DNA from 4 places in the Kluyvera ascorbata genome. Region 1 is predicted to be linked to each of the others. Evidence: predicted binding sites of a transcription regulator. Region 1 holds the regulator's gene; each other region holds the start of a gene.
What was found. The regulator CRP, encoded in region 1, controls carbon source genes, mostly activating them, when cyclic AMP is high. The targets are predictions, from matches to a motif close to ATGTGANNNNNNTCACAT.

Region 1 (4,719 bases):
GCGGGCAATGCGGCTGAAGTGCCAGGCGCAGAACTGGCCAACCGGGTTATCTGGATGCTGGTCGGCAATTTTTTCCAGCGCGCCTATCTGCTTGTCCATATTGAAGCGGGTAGGGTAGCGGTGATAGAGAATATCGTCAGCCAGTACCCTCAGGCGTGACGCCACGGTCTGGGCGTTCCAGCGGATCACCGCTTCGGCGTGGCTGCGTTCAACCAGCTTTTGTACCTCTTCCGGCTGGTGCAGGCTGACGGAGATATGTTCTTGCAGGTCGAGCCCCACCTGGAAGGCGCGCAGCAGGCGCTTATAGTCGTTGTGCTGATTCGCGGCGAGCATATGCAGTTGCTGGTAGCACTGAGAGATGAGATCCACCACCTTCTGTTGACGAGTGAGCAGCGGCGGCAGCGCGGTGCTCGGGTCAGTGTGCTGGGTCAACAGGCTATATTTGGCTTCGCAGTACTCGGCGAGCTGTCGGTAGAGCAGGCTCAGCGATTCCCTCAGCGGCTGCTCGCGCCATATCCAGAACCACCACCAGTTAAACAGCCCATACCACAGCGTGCCGAACGCGTAGAGCAGTAGCGGCTCCCAGATGGGCATATTGCCCGCCAGGCTTAAGGTGAAGATAGAAGCAATCAGCGAGGCGGGCAGTAACCGCCCGTGCAGCGCGCTGATTTCCGCCGTGACGCCCAGCAGCAGCGCCAGCCCGGTGAGAATCAGCGGTAAGGGGATATCGCGCGCCAACAGCAGCTGTACGGCAAGGCTACATCCGGCAAACAGACAGCCACCGATAATCAGGCGTTTAAAGAAGCGCTTATGTGGGGTATCGAGGCCGGCGATATTGCAGCAGGCAGGCACCAATGAAAACAGCAGACCCTGCTGGAGATGGCCGAACAGAAGCCCGATGGCAACCGGCAGGCATAACACCAGCGTTTGCCGCAGTGCATAGTTGACTTCGGGGTGGTAAATCAGCCTGCGCCACATAGGGGGAAAAACAAAAATGGCGTATTGCTTTTACAATACGCCATTTTGGGCTGGATTAGCGGGTTCCGTAGACGACAATGGTTTTGCCGTGCGCGGAGATCAGGTTCTGATCTTCCAGCATTTTCAGAATACGGCCCACGGTTTCACGGGAGCAGCCAACGATCTGACCAATTTCCTGACGGGTGATTTTGATCTGCATACCGTCCGGGTGGGTCATAGCGTCCGGCTGTTTAGCCAGGTTCAGCAGGGTCTGAGCGATACGACCGGTTACGTCCAGGAAGGCCAGGTTACCAACTTTTTCAGAGGTGACCTGCAGACGACGCGCCATCTGAGAAGAGAGACGCATCAGAATGTCCGGGTTAACCTGGATCAGCTGACGGAATTTTTTATAAGAGATTTCAGCAACTTCACAAGCGGTTTTTGCTCGTACCCATGCGCTGCGTTCCTGGCCTTCTTCGAACAGGCCCAGCTCACCGATAAAGTCGCCCTGGTTAAGGTAAGAGAGGATCATCTCTTTGCCTTCTTCATCCTTGATGAGTACAGCCACTGAGCCTTTTACGATGTAATACAGCGTCTCTGCTTTTTCACCCTGGTGAATCAGCGTGCTCTTCGATGGGTACTTATGAATATGGCAATGAGACAAGAACCATTCGAGAGTAGGGTCTGTTTGCGGTTTGCCAAGCACCATGCGCGGTTATCCTCTGTTATAAGCTCTTCCCAGCGGCAAAAACATTGCAGCCACTGGTTGCAATAGTATCCTTCCCGTTACCTGGGAAGTCGGCTGTCGAATAGGGTCGCAGCCTGTAATGTGATGTCCTCTGCATACATGCAGTACGTTTATGTATTACCGTAGCATCCCGACTGTTTTAGCATAGCTTTAGCCGTGTGTCTCCTGGTGTCTCGCTTCAGCATGACGGCGATCGCCTTCCATTGCGAGAATTGTTATGTGCGCGTAATCTGAGAAGAAAATTGCAACCTGGGAGTTAAATATTATGCAAGCACGTGTGAAATGGGTTGAAGGGTTAACCTTCCTCGGTGAGTCTGCTTCTGGCCACCAAATTTTGATGGACGGTAACTCCGGCGATAAAGCGCCGAGCCCGATGGAAGTCGTGCTGATGGCCGCCGGTGGTTGCAGTGCGATTGACGTCGTCTCTATCCTGCAAAAAGGTCGCAATGACGTGACCGACTGCGAAGTGAAGCTCACTTCTGAGCGCCGTGAGGAGGCCCCGCGTCTGTTTACGCACATCAACCTGCACTTTATCGTCACCGGTAAAGCGCTGAAGGATGCGGCGGTATCGCGTGCGGTCGATCTGTCTGCTGAGAAATACTGCTCAGTTGCGCTGATGCTCGAAAAAGCGGTCAATATCACTCACTCTTACGAAGTGATTGAAGGCTGATTGCATGCTAGACGTAGCCCGGCCGAACGCAGTGACGCCGGGGACATTCCCGGCGTCGGTGCTTGCGCACCTCGTCCGGGCTACCTGGTCTTGATGCTAGTTCCGACCTTCCATCAGCCGCTGCACCAGCGGCGTCATGATTAATTCCATCGCCAGCACCATCTTCCCGCCGGGAACGACCAGCGTATTCATATGCGAGATAAATGAACCCTGCAACATGGCCAGTAACCACGGGTAGTCGATGTGCTCGAGATTACGGAAGTGAATCACCACAAAACTCTCGTCCAGCGACGGAATGCTTTTGGCTGCAAACGGGTTAGAGGTATCGACCGTTGGTACACGCTGGAAGTTGATATGGGTGCGGGAGAACTGTGGGGTGATGAAGTTGATATAGTCTTCCATTGAGCGCACTACGGAATCCATCACCGCCTCGCGGGAGTGACCGCGCTCACTGGTGTCACGGATCATCTTCTGGATCCACTCCAGGTTAACAATCGGCACCACGCCAACCAGCAGATCAACATGCCGCGCGACATCGTGCTGCGGTGTCACCACGCCGCCGTGCAGTCCTTCATAGAACAGCACATCGGTCGGTTCCGGTAACGGCTGCCACGGCGTAAACGTGCCGGGTACCTGGTTCCAGGGAACCGCTTCATCATAGGTATGCAGGTATTTGCGCGACTTCCCCTGCCCGTTCAGGCCGTAGTCGCGAAAGGTTTGTTCCAGCAGGCCAAAGTCGTTGGCATCCGGGCCGAAATAGCTGATGTGGCGGCCAAGATCACGGGCCTTGCGGATAGCCATATCCATTTCCGGACGGGTGTAGCGGTGAAAGCTGTCGCCTTCGACTTCCGCCGCGCGCAGGTTGAGCTGAGCAAAGATTTTACGAAACGCGAGGCTGGTGGTGGTGGTTCCTGCTCCGCTGGAGCCGGTAACGGCAATGACCGGATGTTTGGCAGACATGCGAATAACTCCCTGAACAGACGACAACGGAAGCGGGGTAAACGCTTCCTGTCGTTAGAGTATAGTTAACCGCGAAATTGGTTACGGGGCATGATGTTGACGGTCTCGTGAAGTTCAGACCACACCAGCACCGCTTCGCCCGTTTGTAGCTGGTGTTTGACGTCGGCGACCTTTTGCGCAAGTGAACGTTCATATTCACCATAATCAGTGCCTTCGCGCAAGACAAAGCTTTCAATCAGATTATCCAGCGTCTCCGGGTCGATATCCTGCCAGGGAATCATCATGCTTTAGTCCCTAGCCACGGCATCAGCCAGGCGGGGATGCGTTTTTCCAGCCACATTTCCGGGTGGCGCAGCGTGCCGCCGATAAACCCGACGTGCCCGCCGTACTCGGTGAGCTGATAGACGACGTTGTCCGGCAGCTCTTCCTGGGCTGGAATGGAGTGGTGGTCCATAAACGGATCGTCTTTCGAGTGGATGATCAGCGTCGGTTTGGTGATTTTGCTTAAGATAGGCATCGCACTACATTGACGGTAGTAATCAATCGCATCGGCGAAGCCGTGGATCTTCGAGGTGATCGAATCGTCAAACTCGCGGATGCGGCGCATGCTTTTCAACTGACGCAGATCCACCGGCAGCGAGCCAGGATAGGCTTTGAGCTTGCGGGCGGCGTTGCCTTTCAGCAGGTTCAGCAGATAGCGCTGATAGACCCGCGAGAAGCCTTTATCCATGTGGTAGCTGCAGGCTTCCAGCATAAACGGCGCGGAGACAATCACCGCCGCATCGATCGGCACGTCGTCACCTTCTTTGGCCAGCAGGCAGGCCAGCATGTTGCCGCCCAGCGAGTAGCCGACCGCCGCCGTTGGCGCTTTACCGTATTCACGCTGTAGCCAGTTCAGGAACCAGGTGCCGTCTTCCGTTTCACCGGAGTGATAAATACGGTTCAGGCGGTTTGGCTCGCCGCTGCAGCCGCGAAAATGCATGACCACGCCTAGCCAGCCTTGCGCTTTCGCCGCGTTAATCAGGCCATGCGCGTACGGGCTGTGTAAGCTGCCCTCCAGACCATGAAACACCACCAGACGAGGCTTATGCAGCGCACCGGCCGGGTCTTCACTCCATGCTAAATCGACGAAGTCGCCGTCCGGCAGCTCAAGGCGTTGCCAGTGTGGGGTGAATTGCAGCTTGCGACGAAGCAGGCGTGGCAGCATCGTCTGAAGATGACGATTGCTTATGCCGCGCATGGGCACGAAGTCCGCGCTGCTTGAGGTGTCGATACTGAGATCGTGGTGGGTTGTTTCAGTCATAACTCGGCGATGTTTACCTGGAATCTGCGCCTACTATACCGTCACTTTGCCATCGTGTTTATGAAAATGAGGCATCGGTAG
Region 2 (4,719 bases), 2.1 Mb from region 1:
TTTGATATCGTCCTGGCTGAACAGCAGACGGCCAAGGAAGCCACGTACCACCTGCTCGTCGTCGCCTTCCTGTTTCCACTGGCTCATCCAGTCAAACACCGACAGATCGTTATCGAAATCTTCGGCGTGATCCTGCGCGTAGTAACCAATGCTAGCGTTCTCGGACCATTTCACGGTACCGCTATCCGGCGTCAGTTCGCCCACCAGAGTTTTCAGCATGGTGGATTTACCCACGCCGTTGGCACCGATAATGGCAATCTTCTCGCCGACTTCCATCATCAGGTTGAAGTTTTTAAACAGCGGGCCGTTATCAAAGCCTTTGCTCAGCGCTTCGACTTCCAGCGCGTTACGGAACAGTTTCTTCTCCTGTTCGAAACGGATGAACGGGTTCTGACGGCTGGAGGCTTTCACTTCGTCGAGCTTGATTTTGTCAATCTGACGGGCACGAGAGGTCGCCTGACGAGATTTAGAGGCGTTGGCGCTAAAGCGGCTAACGAAGGATTGCAGGTCAGCAATCTGCGCTTTTTTCTTGGCGTTGTCCGCCAGCAGACGCTCACGCGCCTGGGTCGCTGCGGTCATGTACTCGTCGTAGTTACCGGCGTACACGCGCAGTTCACCGTAGTCGAGGTCAGCCATGTGGGTGCAGACCATGTTCAGGAAGTGACGGTCGTGCGAAATGATGATCATGGTGCTGTCGCGTTCGTTCAGCGTCTGCTCCAGCCAGCGGATGGTGTCGATGTCCAGGTTGTTCGTTGGTTCGTCGAGCAGCAGGATGTCTGGGTTAGAGAACAGCGCCTGTGCCAACAGCACACGCAGTTTCCAGCCTGGCGCGACTTCGCTCATCAGACCGTAGTGCTGCTCCAGCGGAATACCCACGCCCAGCAGCAGTTCACCGGCGCGTGATTCCGCGGAGTAACCGTCCATTTCGCCGTAAAGCACTTCGAGATCGGCCACTTTGTAGCCGTCTTCTTCGCTCATTTCCGCCAGACCGTAGATACGGTCGCGCTCTTGTTTCACTTCCCACAGTTCGCCGTGGCCCATAATAACGGTGTCGAGTACGGAGTACTCTTCGAAGGCGAACTGATCCTGACGCAGCTTACCGATGCGTTCGTTCGGATCGAGGGAAACGTTGCCCAGCGTCGGCTCTAAGTCGCCGCCGAGGATTTTCATAAAGGTAGATTTGCCGCTCCCGTTTGCGCCAATCAGGCCGTAACGGTTGCCGCCGCCAAATTTGACGGAGATGTTTTCGAACAGCGGCTTACTGCCAAACTGCATGGTAACGTTGCTAGTAACTAACACGGGAGTATCCTGAAGAATGTGACAAACCGCCTATTCTGCCACAATTGAGAATAAAAAGCGCCCGCCTTCGCCAGTGACTAAACTGTAACTCAAGTGAAAAAAATGTGATTTCGTACACATCCGAATTCCCTGCGACAAGGAATGCACATATAATGCGCTCCTACCAACAGTCTGAATTCTCAAACAACCGCTGTAATGGCACTGATACCTCGCACAACATGAACATGAAATTAACTACGCTTTTCGCTGCGGCGCTTGCTGTCGTAGGCTTCTGTAATACGGCATCGGCGGTTACGTATCCGCTGCCAACCGATGGGAGCCGCATTGTCGGTCAGAATCAGGTCATCACGATCCCTGAAGACAATAAGCAACCGCTGGAATACTTCGCGGCCCAGTACCAGATGGGTCTGTCTAACATGCTGGAAGCTAACCCTGGCGTGGATACCTACCTGCCGAAAGGCGGTAGCGTGCTGAACATCCCTCAGCAGCTGATCCTGCCGGACACCGTGCATGAAGGTATCGTCATTAACAGCGCAGAAATGCGTCTGTACTACTATCCGAAAGGCACCAACACCGTGATCGTGCTGCCAATCGGTATTGGCCAGTTGGGCAAAGATACGCCTATCAGCTGGACCACCAAGGTAGAACGTAAGAAAGCGGGCCCAACCTGGACACCAACGGCGAAAATGCACGCCGAATATGCCGCAGCCGGTAACCCGCTGCCAGCCGTCGTTCCTGCTGGCCCGGATAACCCGATGGGTCTGTACGCGCTGTATATTGGCCGTCTGTACGCCATCCACGGCACCAACGCTAACTTCGGTATCGGCCTGCGCGTGAGCCACGGCTGCGTGCGTCTGCGTAACGAAGACATCAAATTCCTGTTCCAGAACGTGCCTGTTGGTACGCGCGTACAGTTCATTGATGAGCCTGTGAAAGTGACTACCGAACCAGATGGCAGCCGCTTCATGGAAGTTCACAACCCGCTGTCCACCACCGAAGCGCAGTTTGAAGGTGGCGAAACCGTACCGGTTGTGCTGACTAAAGCCGTGCAGAGCGTGACCAGCCAGCCTGACGTTGACCAGAGCATCGTTGACCAGGCGGTTAAAAACCGTTCCGGTATGCCGGTTCGTCTGAACTAATTGCCTGACATTTCCCGGTGGCGCTTCGCTTACCGGGCCTACACGAACATCGTTCGGGCGACAAAACAAAAATGGCGGGTTAATCACCCGCCATTTTTTTATCCATTATTGACTATCACGATGCCACCATGGTCGTAGCGATAGTGGCAGTGCGCGTACTCCAGCGGCGTGCCGTCATCCAGATAGATAACCTGCTCCACTTCCAGCACCGGGTCGCCGGGTTCACAGCTTAAATGCTGCTGATCGAGCGCGTCGGGTTTAATCGCCCGCACCACCCGATACGATCCCATCATCTTCAGGCCCAAATTTTCCTGCACATAGCGAAACACCGAACTTTCAAGGTGCGTTTTGCTTAACCCCGGCACCAGCGACACCGGCATCACGGTGATATCCAGCGACAGCGGTTCGCCGTTGAGCAGACGCAGGCGCACAAAATCATAGACCGGCGCATCGGCGTTAATCAGCAGTGAGGCCTGCTCTTTTTCCGTAGGAAAGCGCAGTTCAAAGCGAATCACCTGGCTTTCCACGGTGCCAAGATGTTCCCAGGTTTCCGTCGCCCCGGAGTAGTCGGTTCCGGGAACGTCCCACTGGGAGAGTTGCAGGAAATTCTTACGCACAAACGTGCCCTGCCCCTGACGGGTATACACCAGCCCTTCGACGATCAACTGGCGCATGGCCTGCTGTATCGTCATCCGGCTGGTACCAAACTCCGCTGCCAGCGCAAACTGGTCGGGTAATGGTTCAGAGGCGGAATACTGCCGACTGATAATCCGTTTTTTAATTTCCCGCGCTATCGCGATGTATTTCGCCGCCATTACCCACTCCCATTGTTACATCTCTTCGCCGTTGCTATGAATCGCTTTTTTCAGCCATTCATAGCTTTTCTTCGGTACACGCTTCAGGTCTTTCAAATCATGGTTTTCACGGTTGACGTAGACCACACCGTAACGTTTACGCATATCGCCCTGCGAGCTAAGAATATCAATCAGCCCCCAGCCGAGATAGCCAATGACCTCTGCGCCATCTTCAAACATCGCCGCTTTCATGGCGTTAATATGGTCGCGATGATAGGCAATGCGATAGTCATCCTCGATGATGTTTTCACCATCCCAGGATTCGATCACCCCAATGCCGTTCTCAATCGGGAACACCGGCAGACGCCAGTCATTGTAATAGCGCGTAATGATACTGCGAAAACCGAGCGGGTCTATCTGCCAGTTCCACTCAGTGGCTTTCAGATACGGGTTCGGCGTGTCGCCAAACAGCATATAGTTGTTCACCGCCGTGCCTTCCGGGATAGCGTCGCTGTTGAGCGTGCGGCTGGCATAGTAGCTAAAGGCCATGTAGTCGTTTTTCATGGTCGCCAGCACCGCCAAATCTTCCTCACGGTAGATGTCGTCAAAGCCGGACTGTTTAACGAAGTGCATCACTTCCGGGCTGTAGCCCTCGCCCGCAAAGGCGCGCAGCAGGTTCTGGTTGAAGAACTCATCAAGCTGCTGAGCGCAGAAGACATCGCGTGGCTTGCAGGTGGCCGGATAAACCTGGGCGTGCGCCAGCATCCCGCCCATCAGCTTGCCCGGTTTGGTGTCGTGCAGGTAGTTCGTGAGGTGAGCGTGGGCCATCATCACGTGGTGCTGAATTTCATAAAGCTCGCGCAGGGTTTTGTCGCCGCGCATATAGCCGGAGATCAGGAACGTTTCCGGCATGTGGTAGAGATTCTGCTCGTTAAATGTCAGCCACCAGGTCACCTTGTCGCCAAAGCAGTCGATCACTTTCTTACCGTAGCGGATAAACGCTTCCATCACGCGACGGTCGGTAAAGCCGTTATATTTTTCCGCCATCGCCAGCGGCATATCGAAATGGTACAGGCAGATCATGGGCTCAATGCCGCGTTCGATCAGCGCATCGATAAAACGGTCGTAAAAGGCAATGCCCTCTTCGTTGAACTCACCGTCGCCGGTTGGGCATACGCGGCTCCAGGCAATCTGGAAGCGGTAACAGTTCATGCCCAGGTCTTTCATTAAATCAAAATCTTCTTCATAGCGATGATAAGAATCTGTCGCCACCTTCCAGTCAGAGGCGAACTCTTTCGGTTCGCGAATATCGTAGACCGACATCCCCTTGCCGCCTTCATTCCAGGCGCCTTCGGTCTGCATGCTGGAAACAGAGTTGCCCCAGAGGAAGTTGGCGGGCAGTGATGGTTTCATGGTTCGGCTCCTATATGACTAGTCATTTAAATTTCATGACTAGTCATATAACGCAAAGACGAAAAAGTGCGCAA
Region 3 (4,719 bases), 1.5 Mb from region 1:
AGGCGTAGACCACCAGTAACACGGAGGCAATGACGCTGCAAACCATCAGCGTCACCAGCGTACTGAGCTTCATGGGGCGCTTGGGGTGGGGCTGATTGTGCGGCATGCGTACGTTAATACCTTTTATTATCGGAGGTCAAAAAACCATTATCGCCGATGTGCCTGATTTCATAAAGCTATCCTCCCTTACAAAACCAAACCTCTCTTTGTGACCGTTCTCGCAGAGCAATCCATACAAAACACTTTAGTATTGCTTAAGAACCCATAATAAGGAGTCCGTTTATGAGCATTAAGCTTACCGGTTCAGTCATGGAACGACGCAATTCAACGACGGCTGAGATTGATAGACTGTCTACTCGCGATATGTTGAGCGTTATTAATCAAGAAGATAAACGCATTGCTGATGCGATAACCCCTTGTCTCGACAACATCACCCAACTGATTGATAACGCGGTGGCGACGTTAAGCCACGGCGGGCGCGTGGTAATAGTGGGGGCCGGTGCCTCTGGGCGTAACGCGGTGATCGCGGCGAATGAGTTTTCCCCGGACGAAAAGCACCCGGTAATGGGACTGATTGCCGGCGGGGCGTTGGCCATGCTGCATGAGATGAGCGGTGCAGGGCAGGATTACGATCGCGGGGTACTTGATCTTCAGGCTATCGGGTTCACCCAAAAAGACATGCTGGTGGCGCTTACGGTGAGTGGGAAAACACCATGGTTGTGGGGGGCGTTACGCCACGCATGGTCTTTGGGGGCGATGCGGGCCGTGATTACCCGCAATCTGCACAGCGAAGCGACCGATCTTGCCGAGATCGTGATTGCGCCGCAAACGGGGGCTGAAGTGGTGGCTGGCTACGGCGAGCCTAAGGCGATGGCCGCACAGAAAATGGTGCTCTCTATGCTGACAACCGGGCTGGCTATTCGCAGTGGCCGGGTTTATAGCAATATGCGCGTGGATATCCGTGACACGGATACGCGTATGGCTGAGCGGCAAATTGCGATAGTGATGGAAGCGGGTGGGTGCAGCCGCGCGGTGGCGAAAGCGGCGCTGGAAAGCTGCGATCACCAGTGTAAGACGGCTGTGCTGATGGTACTTACCGGCCTGGACGCCTGGAAAGCGCACGAGCTGCTGGCGCAGAACAATGGTTTTGTGCGGGTGGCGTTGCAGGAAGCGCCGTAATTCAGCTAAGGAAGAATAAAGCCCGTTTAGCGGGCTTTATTCTAGCTACAGATTAGAACTGATAGGTTAAACCAATGCCGAAGATATCATCGGTAGAGATGTTGTTAGCGCGGTAGAAGTTGTCGTCGTCCAGCATGTTGATTTTGTAATCAACATAGGTGGAGAAATTCTTGTTGAAATAGTAATAAGCACCAACGTCAATGTAGTTCACCAGATCTTGATCGGTCAGGTGAGAACCGTGATTGTCGTAATGAACACCGACGTCGACGCCTTTAGAATAGACCCACGCCAGCGATGGGCGCAGACCGAAATCGAATTGGTATTGTGCCGTAATTTCAAAGTTTTGTGTTTTGTTGGCAATACCATCGTCGCCAAATGGGGTCATGTTGCGAGTTTCCGCATACATCATCGCCAGATAGAAGTCGTTGGCATCATATTTCGCACCAATGGTCCACACATCGGCTTTATCTCCGCTAGCGCTCACGCTGCCGTTCTTGCCGCTACCATAAGCATTGTACACGCCGCGGTAAGCCACCTGATCGTTAGTGCGATCGGATGAAGCATAAGCTGCACCCACGCTCAGACCTTGAAGTTCGGGAACGGCATCGCTGAAATCAAAAGTGGTTGACATGCTGTAGCCGTCACCGTTCTGGAAGCGAACATCGTTATGGCCGTTTTTGGTCCCTTCCTGGTTGTTTGAACCAGATTCGTTAGCTCCCTGATACTGCAGCGCGAAGTTCCAGCCATCAACCAAGCCGAAGAAGTCACTGTTACGGTAGGTGGCGACGCCGTTAGTACGACCAACCATGAAGTTGTCGGTCCAGGTATAGGAGTCCCCCCCCTGAACTGGCAGCATATCTGTCCAGCCTTCAATGTCGTATACCGCACCGTAGTTACGGCCGTAATCGAAAGAGCCCAGGGTGGCGAACTTCAGACCGGCGAACGCCAGACGGTTGAAGGATTTATCACCAGCGCCTTCGGTATCGTTCGCGTAGGTTTTGTATTCCCACTGGCCATAGCCAATCAGATCGTTAGAAATCTGAGTTTCGCCCTTGAAACCAATCTGCACGTAGGTTTCATCGCCGTCATCGCCAGCGTGGTCGGAGAAGGTATGACGCGCGTCAACCTTTCCGTACAGATCTACTTTATTACCGTTTTTATTATACATTTCTGCCGCATTTACCGTGCCAGCCACGAGTAAAGCAGGGACTAACAGTGCCAGAGCTTTCATTTTCATTATATTTTCCTTTGCATTATTGCGCATGTGAATATAAGTAACGCCATCCGGCGTTACTGCGCTGGATAATATAGTGAGAGTTCAATTTATTTTAAAATATAAATGTAATTAAATTATATTAAATATTTCATAATGTTTCATCTATATTCAATTTAATATGAATAAAAACGTTTTATTTGTTTTTATCATTGTTTTTACTGGATTTATTTGTCGCGATGATGTTAATTTTATCGATATCAATCATCTGAATGATTATGTATAAGATAAAAAAATCCCGATCGCACTGGCATACGATCGGGAAGATCAAAAAACAACAAATTGATTGATGCATAACAAAAGGCTAATAACGGTAAGGATAATGGCATGATCGCCATAAAAAATAAAGATGCAGAAAAATACTTTATTGTTATTTATTTTATGAATTTAAAATGGCAACTGTTATAAAATTTTTATCATTAGAATATCGTGATTGAGTACTCTCCTGGAGAATGGGGCGAAAGAACCTAACGCGAATCAGCAGTACTTCCATTGATGTAGATGTCATCTGACAAAATTGCCGAAGATCAAGCTAACGGTAGTTTGTTACCGGTAACGTTGAGTGAGACTACCTCACATCAATTTAATCGTTATAATGTGACCGATATCACATCTATTGCCAGCGTGATGTCGTGGCAGTGAACATGAATAGCGTAATGAGAGTATTTTTATGGAAGAGCAAATAGAGCGTGGCCCTGGTGGCAAGCTGGCACTGTGGGTATTTTACGCATTTTGCGGTTACTTTGTCTGGGCGATGGCGCGTTACCTGTGGGTCATCAGCGATGTGCAGACTATCCCCGGCGCGACGATCGACGGTGAAATAGGTTCGTCCGTGGGGAAATGGATTGGCGCGCTGCTCGGTTTCCTGGTGCTGAGTATTGTCGGTGCGTTGCTTGGCGGGATAGCCTGGTATACCCGACCTCGCCGGCTTGAACAGGAAGAACAGCGCTAATATTGCTATGCTGGGGGCCAATATACACTCATCCGCGGTGAAGGAATGGAACTAACAGCATGGCAGCAGGACGTTGAACGTTGGTTTGAAACTCATTATGTTGGTAGCGATGCGGCGCATGATATCGCCCATTTTCGTCGAGTCTGGCGTACTGCCAGGCGCATCGCTGCCGACGATCCCGTCGACCTCACGGTGATATTATTGGCAAGTTATTTTCACGACCTCGTTAGCTTGCCGAAAAACCATCCCGATCGCGCCCGTTCCTCTCAGTTATCGGCTCAGCAAACGCTGCTGATTCTACAGCGCGATTTCCCGCAGTTTCCCGCTGAGCGCTATGGCGCCGTTGCTCACGCCATCGAAGCGCACAGCTTCAGCGCGCGCATTACGCCGAACACACCCGAGGCCAAAATCATTCAGGATGCTGACCGGTTAGAAGCGCTGGGTGCTATTGGTTTAGCGCGGGAATTTGCCGTTTCCGGGGCGATGAATGCGGCGCTGTTTGACGCTGACGATCCCTTCGCTGATAACCGTGAACTGGATGATAAAACCTACGCCCTCGACCATTTCCAGACCAAGCTGTTGCGGTTACCTGAAACCATGCAAACCGCAAAAGGGCGCGAGTTGGCACAGCATAACGCCGATTTCCTTGTGCACTTTATGGCGAAGTTGAGCGCCGAGCTGGCGGGCGATCCGCTCTCGGTGGACGCGCAGGTGCTGCGGAGATTCGCAACGCCAGACTCAAGCAACTTATGGTAACCTCAGGTTTATTTTTCTGTATCTGGTCAAACTTATGCAACAACGAGTCTTATCACATGAGAGTGCGTCGTTAGACGCACCGGATGCTCAGACGCTGCTTGAGCATATTCTGGAGATTTACGATTTAAAGACCGTTGTCGCTGAGCTTAGCGCTGTGGGGGAACAGCACTGGAGCCCGGCTATCGTAAAGCGCGTCGTAACCCTGGCGCGCGCCAACACACGTCTGAGTGAAAATGAGTGTGCCCATCTGGCCTCTTTGTTACCGAGGCCGTCTAAGCATCATCCGAATTATGCCTTTCGCTTTGTCGATCTTTTTGCCGGCATCGGCGGCATTCGCCACGGCTTTGAGGCGATTGGCGGCCAATGCGTGTTTACCAGCGAGTGGAACAAACACACGGTGCGCACCTATAAAGCCAACTGGTACTGCGACCCTGTAGAGCATCGGTTTAATACGGATATTCGCGATGTGACGCTGAGCAATCAGCCTGACGTCAGCGACCGTAAGGCTCAGGAACATATTCGGGCGTCGATTCCTCAGCACGACGTGCTACTGGCAGGC
Region 4 (4,719 bases), 1.1 Mb from region 1:
GATAGTTACCTTGCGTCTTTTGCGCGGTCTTTTTAGCGGCCATGCTAAACAGTAAATTGCGCCCCAGCGGCCCCGCCAGAATACGTTCGCGAACCGGCAAGCGGCGATGGTCATGGCGCGGCTTGCGCACGTACTCCGCAGCAGCCTCAAGCAAGATTGAGTGCGGAACCACTTCATCCACCAGCCCCGCTTTCAGTGCCTGACGGGCGCGAAGCTGCTTACCGGTGAGGATCATATCCAGCGCCGTACTCACGCCAATTAAGCGCGGTAAACGTTGAGTGCCGCCAGACCCCGGTAACAAGCCGAGCTGCACTTCCGGCAGCCCCAGCACCGTCCGCCCATCATCCGAACAGATACGCGCATGACAGGCCAGCGCCAGCTCCAGCCCACCGCCCAGACAGGCACCATGAATCGCCGCCACCACGGGGATGGTAAGGCTCTGAATTTCAGCCATTACCTGCTGCCCCTGACGCGCGAGGGACTCCGCTTCCTGGGCGCTCTGACAGCGGCCAATCATGTTGATATCAGCCCCGGCAATAAAGTTATCCGTTTTTGCGGAAATCAGTACTACGCCCAATAAGGCTCTGTTTTCTCTGATTTGCTTAAGGATAGCGCGTACCTGACCGCCAAACTCGGCCTTCAGGGTATTCATCTTTTCATCGGGTACGTCGATGGTCACTACCGCCACGTTGTCCGGGCGCACGATGAGCGTAAATGCGGATTTAATTTCCATTATTCTGCCTCCAGGACCATTGCCGCACCGAGCCCACCCGCCGCACAGGCGGTCACCAGCCCAAAACCGCCACCGCGACGACGCAGTTCATTCAGCGTTTGGGTGATCATGCGTGCGCCCGTCGCCGCAAACGGGTGACCGTAAGCGATTGAGCCGCCCAGAACGTTGAATTTGCTTTCGTCAACCTCGCCGGTAGCGTGGCTGCGCCCGAGCACTTCGCGCGCAAATTTTTCACTCGCCAGGCACTGAATGTTGGCCAGCGTTTGCGCCGCGAAGGCTTCATGCATGTCGATAAGCGTAAGGTCAGCGAAGGTCAATCCTGCGCGATCCAGCGCCAGCGGCGTTGACCATGCCGGGCCAAGCAGCATGTCCTGCCAGACATCAATGGCAGTAAACGCGTAGCTGCGCAGATAACCCAACGGCACCAGCCCCAGCTCTTTAGCGCGGGATTCCGTCATCAGGATAACTGCCGCAGCGCCGTCGGTTAACGGCGTACTGTTCGCCGCGGTTACCGTTCCGTGCTGGCGGTCAAATGCTGGACGCAGTTTGGCGTAATCGGCAAGCGTAGAGTTTGCGCGAATATTATTGTCCTGCTCTAGCGGATTACGGTACGGCGGCGAGTAGGCCGTCATGACCTCATCGTTCAGCTTCCCTTCCGCCCAGGCCTGGGATGCCAGTTGATGCGAACGGTTCGCCAGCGCATCCTGCTGCTCACGCGTGATGCCATAGGTTTTCGCCATCTGTTCCGCGGTATCGCCCATCCGCAGCCCGGTGGAATACTCCGCGACTGCAGGAGGTACCGGCATCAGGTCACGCAGACGCAGCCGAGAGAAAAGTTTGAGTTTTTGTCCCAGGGTGCGGGCTTTATTCGCATCTACCAGCGTACGCGCAAGCTTTTTACTCACGCCAATGGGAAGAACCGAGGAAGAGTCAGCACCGCCCGCAATCCCGGCGCGAATCGTCCCCGCCATCAGGCTTTCTGCAACGTTCGCCACCGCCTGAAAGCTGGTCGCGCAGGCACGGCTGACGCTGTAGGCATCGGTATGCACGTTCATGCCGGTGCCCAACACGATTTCACGGGCGATATTGGGTGCAGCAGGCATCTGTACCACCTGACCAAATACCAGCTGTTCGATAACTTCAGGGGAGATTTCGCTACGGGCCAGCATTTCACCCACGACCATTTTACCGAGGTCGACGGCCGGCACACCGTGAAACGCGGTCGCCTGTCGGGCAAACGGGGTACGTAATCCACTGACTATAGCAATGCGATCGCCCTGACGGGTGATAAGCGGTAACGCCTGACTCATAACTCTCCCCTGTTAACGAAATAAATCTAAGTGGTCTGACCTGATAACAGTTTTAACTAATTTATTACACTTAGCCAATCGGGGAGAGAAAAAATTGAGAGCTAAAACACATTGAGAACAAAAGAAAACGCCCCTGTTACGCAGGTAACAGGGGCGTTATTTAAAGCCGTTGTGCGAAAGGCGCGATTAACGCAGGCCCAGCTGGAAAATCAGCGTTTCGGCTTCGCAGGCGAAGACAAAATCAATATCCAGCTGCACGCCGCCTTCAACGTCTTTGAAATCAGCGGTGATTTTGCACGGTTCAGATTCTACGCTACGCGCTTTTTCTGACAGCGCCGCCAGCGTCTCTTCAGCTTCAGCACGGTTTGCGAACACGCGGCTGTAAGAGGCTGTGCAGTCGGAGTTGTCCATAATGGTACCCACATCCATGCAGCAGCAAACTGGGGTTTCATCAGCACTACATTTGCTCATTGTAGATTTCCTCTGTTTTGTGCACTCAAGGTGCCAGATAAACGATGAGCCTATTTTACGTCCGCCCGCTTTACGCCTCCAGTCGATAATGAGATCTAAACCCTTAAGTGACCGAAATCACAATTAAAAATGATCTAAAACAAATTTGGTGTTTCACACCCTATGACCACCCCCGCATTTTTGCCAACCAGATCTCGTTTTAAACAACATCTTTGAAAAACTTAATAAACAATATTGCAACATACCATCTGGTCAGACCTATACTCTCGTCACTGGTCTGATTTCTCTGTTGTAGTCCAGCCCCTACACTTCGCGCTTCTGTTACTACATGTAACATTGTTTGTATAAAAATAACTCAATGAGGTTATGGTCATGAGCCAGAAAACCCGTTATACGAAGTCTGCTCTTGCTGTCGCAGTGGCACTTGTTTCAACCCAAGCCTGGTCAGCAGGCTTCCAGCTTAATGAATTCTCAGCCTCTGGTCTGGGCCGTGCCTATTCCGGCGAAGGTGCTATCGCAGATGATGCGGGTAATGCTAGCCGTAACCCGGCGCTGATTATGATGTTCGACCGCCCGACGTTTTCTGCCGGTGCGGTGTTTATCGATCCTGATGTGAACATTTCAGGCACTTCGCCAAAAACCAAAAAAAGCACCGATGCGGATAATATTGCGCCAACGGCATGGGTTCCTAACATGCACTTCGTTATGCCTATTAACGAACAGTTTGGTTGGGGGGCTTCTGTAACCTCCAACTATGGCCTGGCTACGGAGTTTAATGATAACTACGCAGCGGGTCCGTTTGGCGGCACTACCGATCTGCAAACGATCAACCTGAATCTGAGCGGTGCTTACCGACTGAATAGCGCCTGGAGCTTCGGTCTCGGTTTTGATGCAGTGTATGCCAAAGCGAAAATCGAGCGTACGGCAGGTGATATCAGCACAGCCGTTACCGCTATCGGTGGTGCACCAACTGCAAATGCGCTGGGTGTCCCTTCAACTAGCTCCCAGATTGCTCACCTGAAGGACGATGAATGGGGCTACGGCTGGAACGCAGGTATTTTGTATGAGCTGGATAAAAACAACCGCTGGGGTCTGACCTATCGCTCCGAAGTGAAAATCGATTTCGATGGCGACTACAGAAGCTCAATTACCTCCAGGGGAAATGTAGCATTCCCAGGCCTGGGCATTGCCGCACCATACGGCACCAACGGCGCTACCGTCCCAGGTTCTCTGACCCTGAACTTGCCTGAAATGTGGGAAATATCCGGTTATAACCGCGTTGCGCCGAAGTGGGCTATCCACTACAGCATGGCGTATACCAGTTGGAGTCAATTCCAGGAGCTGAAAGCAACCGGTTCAAACGGCCAGCAGCTCTTCTATAAAGAAGAAGGCTTTAAAGATGCGTACCGCATCGCTCTGGGTACCACCTACTATTACGATAAAAATTGGACCTTCCGTACCGGTATCGCATTTGATGATAGCCCGGTTCCGGCAGATAACCGTTCTATCTCCATTCCGGATCAGGACCGTTTCTGGATTAGCGCCGGTACCACCTACGCCTTTAACGATGATGCTTCTCTCGACTTCGGCGCATCCTATATGCACGGCCAGAACGTGACGATTGAAGAAGGCGGTTACACCTTCAAATCCGAAGGTAAAGCCTGGCTGTTCGGTACTAACTTCAACTATCGCTTCTGATAGTTAACCGACATAAAAAAAGGGTGAACATCATGTTCACCCTTTTTTATTGCCGCCGATTCTTTATTCAGAATCGATATCTTTCAGGTCACCCTGAATTGCCTGAGCGTTCGGGTTCTCTTCAGGCTTCAGCTTGCCGCCGTTGGCAATAAAATCATGCTGCTGGAAGTAGGCTTCACGTACCATAATGTACGGGTCGGAAGACTGACGCAGCAGGCCGTCAGAGTCGAGCAGTTGAGCGCGCGTTTCTACCCCTTCCACCACCCACTTACCGATAGACATCGGCCATGTCAGCCAGGAAAGAACCGGGTAGGTGGTATCGGCGAAATCACCGCCATCTTCACGCAGCGTGAAACTCCCGTAGAACGGCAATTGTACATACGGGCCATAGCCTACGCCATAATGGCCCAGCGTGCTGCCAAAACGGTGCGGCTGAACGCGCTGCAGTTTCGGGTTAGCCATACCGGCCACATCAATAAAGCCGCCCATCCCCAGAATGGTGTTGAG

Region 2: a site for CRP is predicted at 1,402-1,419, ahead of MY052_RS16280 (ABC-F family ATPase). Genes of this name have one in related genera too.
Region 3: a site for CRP is predicted at 3,048-3,065, ahead of drpB (cell division protein DrpB). Genes of this name have one in related genera too.
Region 4: a site for CRP is predicted at 2,620-2,637, ahead of MY052_RS07155 (YfcZ/YiiS family protein). Genes of this name have one in related genera too.

What each region holds. Positions count from the first base shown of each region.
Region 1 covers NZ_CP096201.1:408,229-412,947, forward strand. The annotation lists gene MY052_RS01825 (YccS/YhfK family putative transporter) at 1-978, opposite strand, end outside; gene crp (cAMP-activated global transcriptional regulator CRP) at 1,034-1,666, opposite strand; gene MY052_RS01835 (OsmC family protein) at 1,971-2,375, shown strand; gene MY052_RS01840 (phosphoribulokinase) at 2,472-3,335, opposite strand; gene MY052_RS01845 (YheU family protein) at 3,401-3,619, opposite strand; gene MY052_RS01850 (hydrolase) at 3,616-4,638, opposite strand.
Region 2 covers NZ_CP096201.1:3,409,992-3,414,710, forward strand. The annotation lists gene MY052_RS16280 (ABC-F family ATPase) at 1-1,299, opposite strand, end outside; gene ldtB (L,D-transpeptidase) at 1,518-2,438, shown strand; gene MY052_RS16290 (GntR family transcriptional regulator) at 2,537-3,253, opposite strand; gene MY052_RS16295 (glycoside hydrolase family 1 protein) at 3,269-4,645, opposite strand.
Region 3 covers NZ_CP096201.1:1,927,149-1,931,867, forward strand. The annotation lists gene MY052_RS09000 (sensor histidine kinase) at 1-106, opposite strand, end outside; gene MY052_RS09005 (N-acetylmuramic acid 6-phosphate etherase) at 283-1,179, shown strand; gene ompC (porin OmpC) at 1,232-2,416, opposite strand; gene drpB (cell division protein DrpB) at 3,123-3,404, shown strand; gene MY052_RS09020 (phosphohydrolase) at 3,450-4,160, shown strand; gene MY052_RS09025 (DNA cytosine methyltransferase) at 4,195-4,719, shown strand, end outside.
Region 4 covers NZ_CP096201.1:1,503,889-1,508,607, reverse strand. The annotation lists gene fadJ (fatty acid oxidation complex subunit alpha FadJ) at 1-733, opposite strand, end outside; gene fadI (acetyl-CoA C-acyltransferase FadI) at 733-2,043, opposite strand; gene MY052_RS07155 (YfcZ/YiiS family protein) at 2,230-2,514, opposite strand; gene fadL (long-chain fatty acid transporter FadL) at 2,887-4,212, shown strand; gene mlaA (phospholipid-binding lipoprotein MlaA) at 4,276-4,719, opposite strand, start outside.